DNA from 4 places in the Streptomyces sp. NPDC047108 genome. Region 4 is predicted to be linked to each of the others. Evidence: riboswitches for the same ligand, from Rfam matches in the RefSeq annotation. Region 4 holds a riboswitch; each other region holds the start of a gene.

Region 1 (4,042 bases), on a different contig from region 4:
CCACCACGCTCGCCTTCCTGCGGCAGCGGGCGCACCGGGGGACGGCCGGGGCGGACTTCGTCGCCCGGGAGCAGGAGCTGCTGCACCACCTCTGGCAGCGCAAGGAGGTGGCCCAACCCGCCCTGGCTCACGCCGCGTTGGTCACGTCGCCGCCCCGGGTCGCGCCGCAGTGGGGACACGGGCCAGGTCCGCAGGGCCGCTCGCCGTACGGCCCCGGCATGCCGCAGCCGTACGGCCAGGGACCGTACGGTCAGGGCAGGTACGGGCAGGGACCGTACGGGCAGGGGCACGGGGTCCCTCCGCAGCACGGTCCGGGCCCGTACGGCGGTGGCCAGGGACCGGCCGCGCCGACCGATCACCGTCCTCCGTACGGCCGTTGACGCACCGCGCGGAGGCCGCGCCGGGGACGACCGGCTGAGCACAGGGCGGCCGGACGTCGATCAGCACACCGGACGTCGGCCCGTGGGCCGTTGCCGTGGGCCGTGGACGTGGGCCGTGGACGTGGGCCGTGGACTGCATGCGGACAGACCGGCAGCCCCGGTGCCAGGGGGGAGGAAACACCGGGGCTGTCGGCGAACGCGGTGGGGGTGGCCGACCGGTGGACGGACGGCCTCAGGGTGAGCGCGCCGGGGCGGCGCGGGAGGGGAAGGGAGCGGGCTCCGGGTCAGGGAGTCTGGCCCTTGCCGCGCAGCCACGCGGCCGGGTCGATCGGGTCGCCGCCGCCCGGACGGACCTCCAGGTGGAGGTGGGCGCCGGTGACGTTGCCCGTGGCACCGACGCGGCCGATGGTCTCGCCCGTCGTCACCTTCCCGGACGTCTTGGTCATCGAGGACAGGTGGCAGTACCAGACCTCGGTGCCGTCGTCGAGGGTGAGGATGATCCGGTAGCCGTAGGAGCCCGCCCAGCCGGCCTCGGTGATCGTGCCGCCGTGCACCGCCTTGGCCGGGGTGCCGCTCGGGGCTGCGAAGTCGAGCCCGGTGTGGTCGCTGGACCACAGGGAGCCGGCCTGTCCGAAGCCGGCGGTGAGCGTGTACGAGGCGACGGGGAGGGTGAACTGCTTGGCCAGCTTGGCCAGTCGCTCCTCCTCGGCCTTGCGCGCCGCCTCCTCCTTGGCCTTGCGCACGGCGGCCGCCTTGGCCTCCGCGGCCTTCTCCTTGGCCTCGGCCGCCTCTTCGGCGGCCTTCTTCGCCGCGGCCTTCTGGGCCGCGTCGCGCTGCGCGCTCTCGGCCGCGGTCTGCTGCTGCTCGGCCTGGCGCATGATGCGGGCGCGCAACGCCTCGCCCGCGCCGGTGCCGTTGGCGGCCTCGGTGTCGGTGAGTCCCGCGGTGGAGAGCGGGGTCGCGGCTCCGGCGGGGGTGTCTTCGTCGGACACCAGGGAACCGATGCCCGGCAGGGACTTCGCGTCCGGGAGCTGGTCCGAGACGGAGCCGAGGTCGGGCATGGAGATGGAGACCGGGGGCTTGTCCTGCGCGCTGGCCATGCCGCCGGCGCCGACGGCCGCGAACATGCCGACACCGAGGACGGCGCCGCTGCGGGCCATGCCGCCACCGCGCTGCTTGATGACGCGGTGCCTGCCGCGTACCGGCGCAAGGGAGTCCTCGGTCGGGTTCCACTCGCCGTCACCGGCGGCCGGGGGTTCCTCGCCGAACTCGCCGAATCCGCCGGGGCCGTAAGGGGCGGAGGGTTCGTACAAGGGCTCCGGAGCAGGCCTGTTGGACGCCACGCGGGCGCTCTCCTTTCCTTCCTTCACGCCTACCGGGTTAGCTGACGGGTTCGGAGCAGGAAGGTCTCCTACGAGCGCCTTTGGGAAAGGTGCCCGATTCACCCCAAGAGTGTGGTTCCCCGGTTCCCTTGGTGCAGTTGGTGCCAGTGGTGCGGATCACTGCGGTGGTACTGGTGGTGCTGATGGTGCGGGATTCGGCGTAGGCGCACGGTGCCACCTCTTGTGGCGGCTGGGACGACCGCGCTGCGTTATCGAACGTTAATAGACCGCGGGACCTGTTTCCAAGCTGTTCCGTGTGATCGTTAACGAAATCCGTAGGGGCAAATCGGTACATGATCCAGGAAAAACGGGCGAGTTGACCTCTCGACCGGCAAGCGTCTCTAGCTGATGGTTCGTCAGTTGTTATGCGGAGGGGTGCGATCCGGTTACGGTCCGTGGCGCACCGGACGTGTCACCGCGAGCAGCGCCATGTCATCCGGTGCCTCACCCGCCGCGTGCCGCCGGACATCGTCCACGAGGGCGTCGAGGAGCGTGCCGGGATCGGGGAAGTGCATACCGCGCAGCCGCTCCCCCGGGTCGTAGAAGACACCGCGCGCGTTGCGCGCCTCGGTCACCCCGTCGGTGAAGAGCAGCAGCGTGGCGCCGCCGGGGAACGCGAACTCCTGGACCAGGTCCGGCCAGACGCCGAGGTCGTCCATGCCGAGAGGCAGCGCGGCCACCTTCGGATCGGCGGTGCTCAGACGGCCGTCCTCGTAGAGCAGCAGCGGCGACGGGTGGCCGCGGTTGAGCAGACGCAGCGAGCTCGCGTCGGCCGGACCGCCGGCCGGGTGCACCTCGGCCAGGACGACCGTGGTGAAGCCCTCGTACGGCTCCAGCTCCTCCTGCCGAGCGCTCTCGCGGCGCAGCGCCCCCTCCAGTCGCCGGGCGAGCCCGTCCAGCGTCGCCTCCTGCTCGGCCGCCTCCCGGAACGAGCCGATGAGGATCGCCACCGCTTCGACGGCGCCCAGCCCCTTGCCCCGTACGTCCCCGACGATCAGGCGCACCCCGTACGGGGTGTCCTGCACGGCGTAGAGGTCGCCGCCGATGCTGGCCTCGGCGTGGGCGGCCTCGTAGCGCGCGGCGACGTCGAAGCCGCCGATCCGCTCGGCGGGGTCGGGCAGGACGGCACGCTGGGCGGCCTCCGCGATGGTGCGCGCCGAGGCGAGGCGCCGGTCGCCCAGGCGCACGACACGGTTGATGAGCAGGGCGAGCACGGCGACCGTGAAGACCGTGACGAGCTCGGTGACCGACTCGATGTCGGTGAGCCGCGTGTCGTACAGGCGCAGGGCGAGCACGGTGAGCACGCTCGCCCCACCCGTGAGGGCCGTGACCCCGAGCGAGAAGAACGGGGCGGCCACGAGCGGGGCGGCCGAGAAGAAGGGGGAGCCCGTGAAGGGGGGCGGCGTCATGAGGTCGAAGACGGCGCCGCCGATGATCAGCAGAACCGGGACCCAGCGGATGACCCGGGCGCTGGGACGGCGGGCTCCACCGAGGCGGCGAGGTCCCTCGACATGCGTCCCCACCTGCTGACTCCTGCCCATCCGTGCCGGGCGCGGCGACCTGTCCGAGCGCGCGCCACTTCCACCCTCGCCGGGTGGGGCGCCGTACGCGAATCGGGCGGGTCGGCGGGGCGCGACACACCCCGGACCGGACGCGCGACGTGCCCAGGACCGGAGTGCACCGAAAGGCACCGGATGGGCTGGAAGCCCCATCATTGCGGCTTTGGAGTTAACTTCGTAGATATGAACACCGCAGCGAAGCCCTGGGCGGGTCGCATCCTGCTCGTGCCGGTGCTGGCGGTCGTCGCCGTCGCTCTCGTACTGGTGGCCGTCATGGCACCCGGGGCGCGAGCCGCGGACGGGCTCGACAGCGCCGCGAACGCCCTGAGCAAGGGCCCTGTGTACGTCGATCCGCGGGCGAGGGACCAGCTTCCGCCTCCGGCCGCGGACGCTCTGGCGGACAAGATCAAGAAGGCGGACAAGCCGGTGTTCGTCGCCGTGCTGCCGGCCGCCAAGGAATTCAACCCGCCGACCCTGCTCCAGGACCTGCGGAACAAGACCGGGATCACCGGTGTCTACGCGGTCGCGCTGGGCGACCGGTTCGACGCCGGGGCCGACTCCTCCGTGATGTCCCGCAACGCGGTCGACAACCTCAGCGGCTCCGTGGAGCGCTCGTCCCCCGGCGATGTACAGGCCATGGTCGAGTCCTTCGTCGACGACGCCCTGCCGCAGGCGAGCGGCCACGCCCCGGACACCTGGAGCGGCGGCTCCGCCACGGACA
Region 2 (4,042 bases), on a different contig from region 4:
GGGGAAGAACAGGAGCCAGGCCACCCTCGGGCCGCGGCTGTGGTCGTGCCCATGCCCCTCCGCGTGCCCGTGCCTCTCTGTCTGCCCGTGCCCTTCCGGGTGTCCGTGCTCGTCGGCATGCCCCTCATCCGTCCTCGCGGGCCGGGTGGACGGCTTGGCGAAGGGGAAGCCGTCGCGGGCAGCGCTCACCGTGCCCAGGGCGACCAGCAGCACGCCCGAGACGATCAGCAGGGGCCGCAGTCCCTCCTTCACGAAGCGCAGATAGACCTCGCTGAAGAGCGCGATGTGCAACAGGCCCGCGCCCGACAGCAGGAGAAGAAGAATCTGGACATTGCGCCTCATAGCAGCCACCACCCGATCAGTGCGCTGGAGACGACGGCCACCACGGCGGTCGCCGCGGAGAACCGGACGGCGAAGGCGCGCCCGAAGGTGCCCGACTGCAGGGCGACGAGCTTCACGTCCACCATCGGGCCGACCACCATGAACGCCAGCCGCGCGGTGGGGGAGAAGCCGGTGAGGGAGGCGGCGACGAACGCGTCCGCCTCCGAGCAGACGGCGAGCACGATCGCCAGCGCGGCGAGGAAGAGCACCGAGAGCCAGGGCGACCCGGCGAAGGTGTCCAGGACGGAGCGCGGGACCGCGACGTTGAACGTGGCCGCCGCCATCGCCCCGACCACCAGGAATCCCCCGGCGTGCAGGAAGTCGTGCTGGAAGCCGAGCCGGAACTCCTCCCAGCGGCTGTGCCCGGGCGTGTGTCCCGTACGGTGCGCCGGCAGCCGCAGCCATTCGTCCCGGCCGAGGCGGATCCACAGCCAGCCCATCGCGGCCGAGGTGACGAGCGACGCGACCAGCCGGGCGGCCACCATCTCGGGGGCGCCGGGGAAGGCGACGGCGGTTGAGGCCAGCACGATCGGGTTCACCGCCGGTGCCGAGAGCAGGAACGCGAACGCGGCCGCGGGCGCGACCCCGCGGCGGATCAGGCTCCCCGCCACGGGGACGGACGCGCACTCGCAGCCCGGCAGGACGACTCCGGCGGCGCTGGCCACCGGGACGGCGAGCGCGGGCCGCTTGGGCAGGGCCCGGGCGAAGACCCGGGCGGGCACGAAGGCGTTGATGGCCCCGGAGATGACGGTGCCCAGGAGCAGGAACGGCAGCGCCTGCACCACGATGGCGACGCAGACCGTACGCCAGGCACTCACGGCCGCGGGATCCGGCCGGTCGACCGCTCCGGTGAGGACGGCCGCCGCGACGGCGAGCGTCAGCGCCGCGGCGGCGAGTACCGGCCACCGGGGCAGGTCCCGGCGTCTGCCCGGGGCCCTGGGGGCGGCGCTCGTACCGGCTGGATGCGGCACCGGTGAGGGGGTGCTCGTCAGCTCGTCCGTTCTCTGCACTGCGACTCCGCACGTTCCGCGACCGAGGGCTGCTCACGATATGGGCGAATGGGGCAGGTGCCGGGAAACGCCTCGGGTGGTTGGTCCAGAATCATCCGTTTCGCCGGATAGCCGTCCGCCATCAAAGGGGTGTTTCACTCCCTCAATGCATCAAAATCGAATTCAAGCACCAAAACGGACAATTGGATTCACGGTGAGCCATCTCACATAGGTGCTCCCGGGAATGTGACCTCGCACACTCGAAGGGGGCGAATTCCTTCAACTTGGTTACCGGCTGCCCCTCGTGAGAGCCGTTCAGTAGTAATCGCTATTGCTGTGGGGCAAAGATCGGCAGCGCAGCGTGACGCAAAAGGAAGTCGATCTGCCGTCCGGCGATTCAGACAATTGCAGGGCACTTGTGGCGAAGAAATGGATGTGTTTATTTTTCCGCTGCCTGCCCATCGAAAGGGCGGGCGCCCATCTACCGGAGCGCCGAGTCCTGCCGCCGGTGGGGGGAGAAACGACAACGCACCCACGGCAGGAGCGGGGGACCCAAGGTAAGTGCCGTACCGCGCGATCGGCGTGGTCCGGCTAGGGGTGAAGACGTGCCGCAAGCAGCCTCATGGCTGCCGGACGGCGCGGCCGGGCAACTCCAGCCCGAACCCGACAGCTCACCTCGCAGGCGTAGGAGAGGAAGCCCCTATGTCTGTACGCGGACGTCATCGCCGCTTCAAGCCCAACCGTCTTACCCGTGCCACGTTCGTCGCCGCCGCGGGCGGTGCCGGTATCGGTCTGTCCTTCATGGGCGCCGGCAGCGCGAACGCCGCCTCGACCAGCACCTGGGACAAGGTCGCGGAGTGCGAGAGCAACGGCAACTGGAGCATCAACACCGGCAACGGTTTCTTCGGTGGCCTGCAGTTCACGCAGAGCACCTGGGACGCCTTCGGCGGCAGCAAGTACGCCGACCGTGCCGACCACGCCAGCAAGGCCGAGCAGATAGCCGTCGCCGAGAAGGTGCTCGCGGGCCAGGGCCCGGGCGCCTGGCCGGTCTGCGGCCCCAAGGCCGGCCTGGCCAAGGGCGGCCCGGCCCCTGAGGCCCCCGCCGCCGGCGAGAAGGCCGAGACCCTTCCGGCTCCGGCCAAGGACCGTGCCGACCGTGGCGGCGACAAGCGCCACGGCAAGGGCGAGTCCTACACCGTCGTCAAGGGCGACTCGCTCTCCAAGATCGCCACCGACAAGGACGTCGACGGCGGCTGGAAGCGCGTGTACCAGGACAACCGTCAGGTCGTCGGTGAGAACCCGAACCTGATCCACCCGGGTCAGAAGCTCAGCCTCGGCGGAGGCAAGGGCGAGGCCGGCCACGACGGCTGGAAGAAGCAGGGCTCGAAGCACGCCGCGCCCAAGGCCCAGGCTCCGAAGCAGGAGGCCAAGCCGGCCGCCAAGCCCGCAGCCGGCAAGAGCGCCGACGGCTTCACCGCTCCCCTCGACAACCCCACCCTCAGCACCCCGTACCACCAGGCGGGCGGCGCATGGTCCAGCGGTTACCACACCGGCGCGGACTTCTCGGCCTCCACGGGTACGGCGGTCAAGTCCATCGGTGCGGGTGAGGTCGTTTCTGCCGGTTGGGGCGGCAGCTACGGCAACCAGGTCGTCATCCGCCACGCGGACGGCAAGTACAGCCAGTACGCCCACCTGTCCTCGCTGTCCGTCTCGGCGGGTCAGTCGGTCACCGGCGGCCAGCAGATCGGCCTGTCCGGCTCCACCGGCAACTCCTCCGGTCCGCACCTCCACTTCGAGGTCCGCACCGGCCCGGACTACGGCTCGGACATCGACCCGATCGCCTACCTGCGCGACCACGGCGTCACGATCTGACGCTCGTACGACTCGAACGGCTACGGAGTCTTCCCTCCTGACTCGATGAGGCGCCGGTTCCCCGTGACGACGGGGAACCGGCGCTTCGCTTCGTCCGGGGTGCGGGCCAGGGGTCGCCGACGCGCAGCCTGACGGCAGCGTGGCGTCATGCGCCCCGGCACAGGGCCCTGATCATCTCGCCGTGTTCCGGGTAGCGCGCGGCCAGTTCGTCCGCGTCGCCGCCCTCGTAGTCCGAGGGGAGGAATCCGGGCGCCAGCGTGCATCCGATGAGGGCGTGGCTGCCGCCGTCGCGCACCCGGGCCCCCATCCACGTACCGCCCGGGACGGTGAACTGCACGTGCTGCCCGGCCGTCACGTCCTGGCCCAGCACCTCCACCCGCGACGTGCCGCCCGGCTCCAGGAGCAGCAACTCCACCGGGTCGCCCAGATAGAAGTGCCAGACCTCGTCGCGGGGCAGCCGGTGCATCGCGGAGAACAGGTCACCTGCGGCCGCCATCAGGAACAGGATCGCCGTGCCCGAGGGGTGCCCGCCGGGTCCTGCGGGTCCGGCCCAGGTCTGCCGGAAGAGACCGCCTTCGAGGGGCAGCGGCTCCAGGCCGTAGAGCGCGGCGAGTTCGGCGACCGACGGGACGGGATTCGGCATGAGGGCCTCCGCGGTGTTGTCGCGTGTGGTGTCGGAGAAACGGAAGTGATTATTCATGGCCGTGGCATGACAGTGATTCCCCGGCCTTCCGGCCAGCGTTCCGGATTCCGATCTTCCAGTAAACGAGGCTCTCTTGTGGACCGCGAAAACCGGCCTT
Region 3 (4,042 bases), on a different contig from region 4:
ACGCGTCGACCAGCTCGGCGTAGTACGAGGTCATCTCGGCCGCCGTGCGGGTCTTGCCCTCGAAGGCGTAGACGCCGTCCTTGTAGAACTCGGTGGCGGCGACGTCCAGGGCGAGCGCGATGTCCTGGCCGGGCTGGTAGCCGGCCTTCTTGATGGCCTCGACGATCAGGTCGAGGGCCTCGCGGTTGGAGTCGAGGTTCGGCGCGAAGCCGCCCTCGTCGCCGAGGCCGGTGGACAGGCCCCGCTCCTTCAGGACGGACTTCAGGGTGTGGTAGACCTCGGCGCCCCAGCGCAGCGCCTCGGAGAAGGACTCGGCGCCGATCGGCGCGATCATGAACTCCTGGATGTCCACGTTGGAGTCGGCGTGCGAGCCGCCGTTGAGGATGTTCATCATCGGGACCGGCAGCAGGTGCGCGTTCGGTCCGCCGAGGTAGCGGAAGAGCGGCAGGTCGGAGGCCTCGGAGGCGGCGTGCGCGACGGCGAGGGAGACACCGAGGATCGCGTTGGCGCCGAGCGAGGACTTGTCCGGGGTGGCGTCCAGGTCGAACATCGCCTGGTCGATCAGGCGCTGCTCGGTGGCGTCGTAGCCGACCAGCTCCGGGCCGATCTGCTCGATCACGGCGAGCACGGCCTTCTCCACGCCCTTGCCGCCGTAGCGGCTCTTGTCGCCGTCGCGGAGCTCGAGGGCCTCGAACGCTCCGGTGGAGGCACCGGAGGGAACGGCGGCACGGCCGGTGCTGCCGTCGTCGAGGCCGACCTCGACCTCGACCGTGGGGTTGCCTCGCGAGTCGAGGATCTCGCGGGCTACGACGACGTCGATGGACGGCACGAGCATCTCCTTCTGGGATCTGACGCTGGGACGCAGGGACTGCGTGAATCCCTGTCTGCGGCATGAGCCTAACCGGCCCCGGATCCTCGGCCGTCCTCTGCCCGCCCCCCGAGACGAAAAGGCCCCCAAAGGCCCGTAAAGGGGATCTTTGGGGGCTCATGATCCGCGCGGCCGGCGGGCGGGCCCGGCACCCGAGCCGGGGCGGGCCGGCACGGCGGACGGGGCGGGCCCGGCCCGTGGCGCCGGGCCCGCGACCGGGTCAGCTCAGGTGGAGACGCTGGCCGGGGTAGATCAGGTCGGCGCGGTCGACGATCTTCTTGTTCCGCTCGTAGAGCTTCTTCCAGCCCCCCTCGACGCGCTCGGCGTCGGCGATGCTGCCGAGGGTGTCACCGGGCTTGACCTCGTACTCGCCGTCGCCCTTCTTCACCGGGCCGCTCTTGGGCGCGGCCCGCCCCGACGTACCCGGGCCGTCGCCGCGGTCGCTGCGGTCGGCGCGGGCCTCGGCGCCCCCGGCCGAGGAGCGGGCGGTGTCCACGTCCGCGTCCGGGCCGCCGGCGGTCAGGCCGCCCGCGCCGGCGCAGGACCAGGCACCCGGCCCCTGTATGTCGAGCAGCTTCTCGGCGGTGGCGATCTGCTGCTCCTTGCTGGCCAGATCGGCGCGGGGCGCGTACTGGGTGCCGCCCGCCGCGGCCCAGCTCGACTTCGAGAACTGCAGCCCGCCGTAGTAGCCGTTGCCGGTGTTGATGTGCCAGTCGCCGCCGGACTCGCACTGGGCGACCTTCTCCCAGGTTCCGACGGAGGCGGCGTTCGCCGATGTGGCGCCCATGAGCGGTACGGCGACCGCGGTGCCGGCGACACCGGCGAGCGCTGCGATGCGGGCCATGGCCGATGGGCGGCGGTGCGCGCCCCGGGTACCCTTGTTGCCGGAAAGCAGCATGGAACATCTCCTCACCGACGCCTGCGAGGTGAGCTGTCGGGTTCGGGCTGTGAGCGGCCCGGCCCGGTGCTCGCGCACCGGTCTTCACCCCTAGCCGTCCGTTCCGCTGCCGCGGTCCGTCCGGCACTTACCTTGGGTCCCCCGCTCCTGCCTACGGCGCTGACGCGTCGACTGTCCTCCGGCCACCGGCAGGATTCGGCGTGATGGCCGTCGGCGCCCACCGTGTGGCGAGCGGCTTCGACGGTAAGCACACAAGTCCCACCGGTTCAAAAACCGACATCCAGCACCAGGAGCCCCTGAATTTCCCGCTGTTGTCTTTATCTGTGCAGGTCGGGGCAGGTACGGGCGGATCGGGCAGGCGGAAGGTGCCCGTTGGGCCGATGAGATGCTTCTCTCAGTCGCTCCGGAGCGATGAACCCGGCCGCGAACTAGCGCCGGGACGCACCGAGATCGAGCTTCTGACCAGGGAGAATCAGGTCGGGGTCGCCGCCGACGACCGACTCGTTGGCCTCGTAGAGCGCGGGCCAACCACCCGCGAGCGAGTGCTCTTCGGCGATTGCCGACAGACTGTCACCCGGTCGGACGGTGTAGTCCCCGTCCTTCCCTGCGCGGCCGGAGTCGCCGCCGCGGGAAGCGTGACGGCCGTTCTCGCGCCCGTCGCCCCCGCCCTTGCTCTCGCCCGCCTTGCGGTCCGAACCGGCCGCGCCGTCCCCGGCGTCCTCGTCCGCGGGCGCACCGCGGTGCTTGCCGGAGCCGGCCTCCTCGGACGGAGCGGGCGATTCCGAGCCGCCGCGCTCCTGGTCGTGGTCGCCGGACGGTGCGCCGGACTCCTCGCGGTCCTCCTGGCCGCCGTCGCGCGGGTCGGATGCGGACGAACCGGAGTCGCCGTAGTCCTCGCCGGGCGCGGGGGACTCGCCGGGGAGGAGCGTCTCGGCCGGACGTGACAGGTCGATGCCCGGGTCCACGTCCGGGGCCTCGCCGTCGTCGGTGAGGCCGGAGTCCAGCGCGCAGTTCGGCCACGCCTGGGGCCCCTTGGCGGCGAGGATCTTCTCGGCGACGGATATCTGCTGGGAGCGGCTGGCGAGATCGGCGCGGGGCGCGTAGTCGCGGCCGCCGTACTCCTCCCAGGTGTCCTGGGTGAGCTGGAGTCCTCCGAAGTAGCCGTTGCCGGTGTCCGCGCTCCACAGGCCGCCGCTCTCGCACTGGGCGACCCGGTCCCAGGTCTCGGTGTCGGCTGCCTGCGCGCCACCGGCCGCGAGCAGCGGCAGCGCGATCGCCGAACCCGCCACGCCGGCCGTGACGAAGATGGCCGGTGCTTGACGAGGGCGGCGGTGCCGACCGGTCCCGGAACGCATGCGGGGCGCCTTTCGAGAGACGGCTGAAGCGAGGGTGTGCGCGCACGAAAGTAGCTCCGTCGCACCGCAGTCACAAGACGATGTAGTGGAGATCACGCGAAGATCACATAGTTGAAACCTGCTCAATTTTAGAGGGGGTGAACTCGACCGGAAGCGTGCGCAATCCACGCATGATGAGCCCTCCACGCCACCGCAAATCGTCAGGTTCCGCCGCGAGTCGTACGTCGGGAAGACGCCGGAAAAGTGCGGCGAGTGCGGTCTGCGCCTCCAGCCGGGCCAGCGGTGCGCCCAGGCAGTAGTGGATCCCGTGGCCGTACCCGAGGTGCTGGTTGTCGCGGCGCGCGAGGTCGAGCGTGCCCGGGTCGTCGAAGCGTGCGGGGTCGCGGTCGGCGGCGGCGAGGACGACGAGAACGGGATCGCCGGTGGCGACGGACTGCCCGCCGATGGTGACCGGTTCGGTGGCAAACCGCCAGGTGGCGAGCTCCACCGGCCCGTCGTAGCGCAGCAGTTCCTCGACGCCGTTCGCCAGCAGCGCCTCGTCGCCCTCCGCGAGGGCCCGGTGGAGGCGTTCGCGCTGACCGGGATTGCGCAGCAGCGCGTACGTGCCGTTCCCGATCAGGTTGACGGTCGTCTCGAACCCGGCGAAGAGCAGGATGAAGGCCATCGCCGCGGCCTCTCCCTCGGTGAGGTGCTCGCCGTGGTCACTGGCCCGGATCAGGCCCGAGATGAGGTCGTCGCCCGGGTCGGCGCGCTTACGGTGGATCAACTCGGCCAGATAGCGGCGCATTTTCTTCACCGACCGGGCCACCCCGCCGCGCGGTCCGCCGCCGTGCCGGATCATCATCCCGGCCCAGTCGCGGAAGTCGTCCTGGTCCTCCGCCGGCACGCCCAGCATGTCGCAGATCGCGTAGATCGGGAGCG
Region 4 (4,042 bases):
GGACGTGAAGACCTCCGGCGGCGTCGAGGTACCGGACATCGAGGCCGCGGTCGACCAGGAGCTGGCCCGCTTCGCCGAGGAGGGGCCGACGCCGGAGGAGATGGAGCGCGCCCAGGCGCAGCTCGAGCGCGAGTGGCTGGACCAGCTCGCCACTGTCGGCGGCCGCGCCGACCAGCTCTGCCGCTACGCGGTCCTGTTCGGCGACCCCAAGCTGGCGCTGACCGCGGTCGACCGGCTGCTGGAGATCACCGCCGAGGAGGTCAAGGCCGTGGCCGCCGCCCGGCTGCGCCCCGACAACCGCGCGGTCCTGGTCTACGAACCGACCGGCCCCGCCGAGGGAGGCGGGGGCGACTCCGCCGACGGATCCGACGACGCATTCGCCGACCACCAGGCCGCCGACGAGAACGCAGGACAGGAGGCGGCCCGGTGAGCGACACGACCCCCGCCATGACCTTCCACCCGCAGCCCCAGGGTGGCGCCGCCAAGCCGTGGGCCTTCCCGGCTCCCGAGCGCTCCACGCTCCCCAACGGCCTGACCGTGCTGCACTGTCACCGTCCCGGCCAGCAGGTCGTCGCGGTCGACATGAACCTCGACGCGCCGCTGGACGCCGAGCCCACCGGACTGGACGGCGTCGCCACGATCATGGCGCGGGCGCTGTCCGAGGGCACCGACAAGCACACGGCGGAGGACTTCGCCGCGGAGCTGGAGCGCTGCGGCGCGACCCTCGACGCGCACGCCGACCACCCGGGCGTCCGCGTCTCTCTGGAGGTCCCTGCCTCCCGGCTGGCCAAGGCGCTCGGACTGCTGGCCGATGCCCTGCGCGCCCCGGCGTTCCCCGACGGCGAGATCGAGCGGCTCGTCCGCAACCGGCTCGACGAGATCCCGCACGAGCAGGCCAACCCCGCCCGGCGCGCGGCCAAGGAGCTCTCCAAGGAGCTGTTCCCTGCCGAGTCCCGGATGTCCCGGCCCCGGCAGGGCACCGAGGAGACGGTCGGACGCGTCGACGCCGCGGCCGTACGCGCCTTCTACGAGGCCCATGTGCGGCCCGCCACCGCGACCGCCGTGGTCGTCGGCGACCTGACCGGCATCGACCTCGGGGCCGTTCTCGGGGACACCCTCGGCGCCTGGACCGGCAACACCGCCGCGCCCCGGCCCGTCCCCGCGGTGACCGCGGACGACACCGGCCGCGTCGTCATCGTGGACCGCCCCGGCGCGGTGCAGACCCAGCTGCTGATCGGGCGGATCGGCTCCGACCGGCACGACCGTGTCTGGCCGGCACAGGTCCTCGGCGTCTACTGCCTCGGCGGCACGCTCACCTCCCGGCTCGACCGGGTGCTGCGCGAGGAGAAGGGATACACCTACGGCGTGCGGTCGTTCGGCCAGGTGCTGCGCTCCGCCTCCGACGGCACGGGTGCCTCGCTGCTGGCCATCAGCGGGTCGGTGGACACCGCCTCCACGGGACCGGCGCTGGAGGACACCTGGAAGGTGCTGCGCACGCTGGCCGCGGACGGGCTCACCGACGCGGAGCGGGACACCGCCGTGCAGAACCTCGTCGGTGTCGCCCCGCTGAAGTACGAGACGGCGGCCGCGGTCGCCGGCACCTTCGCCGACCAGGTCGAGCAGCATCTTCCGGACGACTACCAGGCGCAGTTGTACGCGCGCCTCGCCGAGACCGGCACGGTCGAGGCGACCGCGGCGGCCGTCAGCGCCTTCCCGTCGGACCGTCTGGTGACGATCCTCGTCGGCGACGCCTCGGTGATCGAGGAGCCCGTACGGGCGCTCGGCATCGGCGAAGTGAAGGTCGTCAGCGGCTGACACCGTGACGGTGGCCAGTGCCTGACGACGTGTCAGCCCGGCAGATGGACAGCATCGGTGCCCCGGAGCCTGAAGTGGCTCCGGGGCACTGCTGTATGTCCGGTTTGTAGTTGAGTCTGCCGTTTCCTTTGTGGTGTCGACTACAAACGACCTGATTTCTTTGGCGATTGACAGATGTCCCGTTTAGCGTCGGTCCGGCTGTCCGGCCGGTACACCTGCCGCACCCGCGGCTCCGGGCAGTCATCGCCGAGTCCCCGTACGGCGCGAGCCAGGGGAGCCGGGGACCCACCTTGCCCGTCGCGCGCCGCACCGGCGCGGGAGGGCGCGCAGTCCCTGGGGTGAATCGGGCGCCTCCTGCGAGGGGCCCGTAGGAGACCTTCCTGCTCCGAACCCGTCAGCTAACCCGGTAGGCGAGAAGGAAGGAAAGGAGCACCGCCGCCGCATGGCGTCGTTCACCCGTGCCACCGGGAAGCACCGTTATCGCCGCCCCAGCCGTCTCGCCCGTTCCGGCGCGAGCCTTGCGGGCATCGCCACACTCGCCACCACCGGGGTCGTGACCTCCCTGACCCCCGGTGTCGCGTCCGCCGCGGCCCCCGACCAGTCGCCCGAGGGCGAACAGACCGGTCTGCGCCAGGCGATCGTCCTGGACGACTCGATCGCCCGCACCGTCGACGCGCAGGCCGAGGCGCAGCAGGACGCGGCCGACGTCGCCGCGGCCCGCGCCAAGGCCGAGGCCGCCGCGAAGAAGCGGGCGGCCGAGGTGAAGGCCGCGAAGAAGCGCGCGGCGCGCGAGGCCGAGCGCAAGCGCCTCAACGCCTTCGTCCTGCCCGTCGAGGGCAGCTACGTCTCCACCTCGTACGGGTCCTCGGGCGGCGCCTGGTCCTCGGGCAGCCACACCGGAGTCGACTTCCACGCCTCCTCGGGCACGACCGTGCGCTCGGTGGGCGCCGGCACCGTCGTCGAGGCCGGATGGGGCGGCAGCTACGGCAACAACGTCGTGATCAAGATGAAGGACGGTACGTACACCCAGTACGGCCACCTCTCCACGGTGCACGTCTCCGTCGGCCAGACCGTCACCCCGGGGGCAAAGATCGGCCTCTCGGGCAGCACCGGCAACACCACCGGCCCGCACCTGCACTTCGAGGCCCGCACCTCGCAGGACTACGGCTCCGACATCGACCCGGTGGCCTACCTCCGTTCGCACGGCCTGAGCCTGTGAACCCCGCGCCGGTGAACCGCTGAACCGCTGACGCGTTTCGCCGCTGAACCGCTGACGCGTTTCCTTCCGCCGCCCGCGGGCGGCGGAAGGAAACGCGGGCGCACAAAGGCCGGAAGATATCCCTCTCCGGTCCCGCCCGATGGAAATTTCTCCGCTGTGGCATACAGTTCTTGAATGAACCCGGTCGAACGTGATTCCCAGGAATTGCAGTGGAGGTCCGGCCATGCGGGAACGAAGGTGAAGGGCGGGCCGCAGGCCACCGGTCGTATTCCGGCGCGCGCGGTGTGCCGGGCGATCCGTGACGACATCGTCTCCGGCGTCCACCCGCGGGGGAGCAGACTGACCGAGGAAGTCCTCGCCCGGCGCTACGGCGTCTCCCGCGTCCCCGTCCGCGAGGCCCTGCGCACCCTGGAGTCCGAGGGGTTCGTGACCACCCGCAGACACGCGGGGGCCTGCGTCGCCGAGCCCTCCGAGCAGGAGGCGGCGGACCTGCTCGACATCCGCGCACTGCTGGAGCCGCTGGGCGCCGCCCGCGCCGCCCAGCGCCGTACGGAGGCCCATGTGAAGGTGCTCCGCGGCCTCGTACGGCTGGGCCAGGAGCGGGCGCGGCTCGGGCAGGCGGCGGATCTGCGGGCACTGGGCGGCTGGTTCCACGAAACGCTGGCGCAGGCCGCGGGGAGCCCCAGTCTCGCGTCGACGCTCACCCAGGTCCGCCGCAAGATCGCGTGGATGTACGCCCCCGCGCCCGTGGGCGTCACGGACTCCTGGGGCGAGCACGCGGCGATAGCCGACGCGGTCGCGCGGGGAGAGGCGGACCGCGCCCGCGCACTGATGGCGGCGCACACGGAACGTTCGCTCGCGATCCACCGGATGCGCCGGCCGGTCCGCGTGAGCACCCCGAAACAAGCCGTCAACAATACGAGTGCCCAGAATTAACAGAGCGGGCGTACACAAGAGTGAGGCGAATTCTGCGCGGAATTCACGGCGGCGGTGACGCGGAATTCTGGA

The links. A riboswitch is a leader RNA that binds a small molecule or an ion and turns the genes downstream of it on or off. The one in region 4 is predicted to bind cyclic di-AMP.
Positions count from the first base shown of each region.
Region 1: linked by a shared signal. The riboswitch ahead of ABZ822_RS27370 (M23 family metallopeptidase) and the one ahead of ABZ822_RS14430 (M23 family metallopeptidase) in region 4 are both predicted to bind cyclic di-AMP.
Region 2: linked by a shared signal. The riboswitch ahead of ABZ822_RS24695 (transglycosylase family protein) and the one ahead of ABZ822_RS14430 (M23 family metallopeptidase) in region 4 are both predicted to bind cyclic di-AMP.
Region 3: linked by a shared signal. The riboswitch ahead of ABZ822_RS00420 (transglycosylase family protein) and the one ahead of ABZ822_RS14430 (M23 family metallopeptidase) in region 4 are both predicted to bind cyclic di-AMP.

Region 1 covers NZ_JBEYUP010000020.1:19,041-23,082, forward strand. Annotated here, with positions in the region: gene ABZ822_RS27365 (PrsW family intramembrane metalloprotease) at 1-380, shown strand, start outside; gene ABZ822_RS27370 (M23 family metallopeptidase) at 665-1,723, opposite strand; cyclic di-AMP (ydaO/yuaA leader) riboswitch at 1,735-1,876, opposite strand; gene ABZ822_RS27375 (PP2C family protein-serine/threonine phosphatase) at 2,149-3,285, opposite strand; gene ABZ822_RS27380 (hypothetical protein) at 3,505-4,042, shown strand, end outside.
Region 2 covers NZ_JBEYUP010000015.1:76,573-80,614, reverse strand. Annotated here, with positions in the region: gene ABZ822_RS24705 (TIGR03943 family protein) at 1-342, opposite strand, end outside; gene ABZ822_RS24700 (permease) at 339-1,295, opposite strand; cyclic di-AMP (ydaO/yuaA leader) riboswitch at 1,851-2,068, shown strand; gene ABZ822_RS24695 (transglycosylase family protein) at 2,073-3,242, shown strand; gene ABZ822_RS24690 (cupin domain-containing protein) at 3,388-3,885, opposite strand.
Region 3 covers NZ_JBEYUP010000001.1:98,478-102,519, forward strand. Annotated here, with positions in the region: gene eno (phosphopyruvate hydratase) at 1-829, opposite strand, end outside; gene ABZ822_RS00420 (transglycosylase family protein) at 1,089-1,766, opposite strand; cyclic di-AMP (ydaO/yuaA leader) riboswitch at 1,770-1,935, opposite strand; gene ABZ822_RS00425 (transglycosylase family protein) at 2,195-3,121, opposite strand; gene ABZ822_RS00430 (cytochrome P450) at 3,225-4,042, opposite strand, start outside.
Region 4 covers NZ_JBEYUP010000005.1:317,597-321,638, reverse strand. Annotated here, with positions in the region: gene ABZ822_RS14440 (pitrilysin family protein) at 1-430, shown strand, start outside; gene ABZ822_RS14435 (pitrilysin family protein) at 448-1,815, shown strand; cyclic di-AMP (ydaO/yuaA leader) riboswitch at 2,050-2,242, shown strand; gene ABZ822_RS14430 (M23 family metallopeptidase) at 2,258-3,034, shown strand; gene ABZ822_RS14425 (GntR family transcriptional regulator) at 3,209-3,970, shown strand.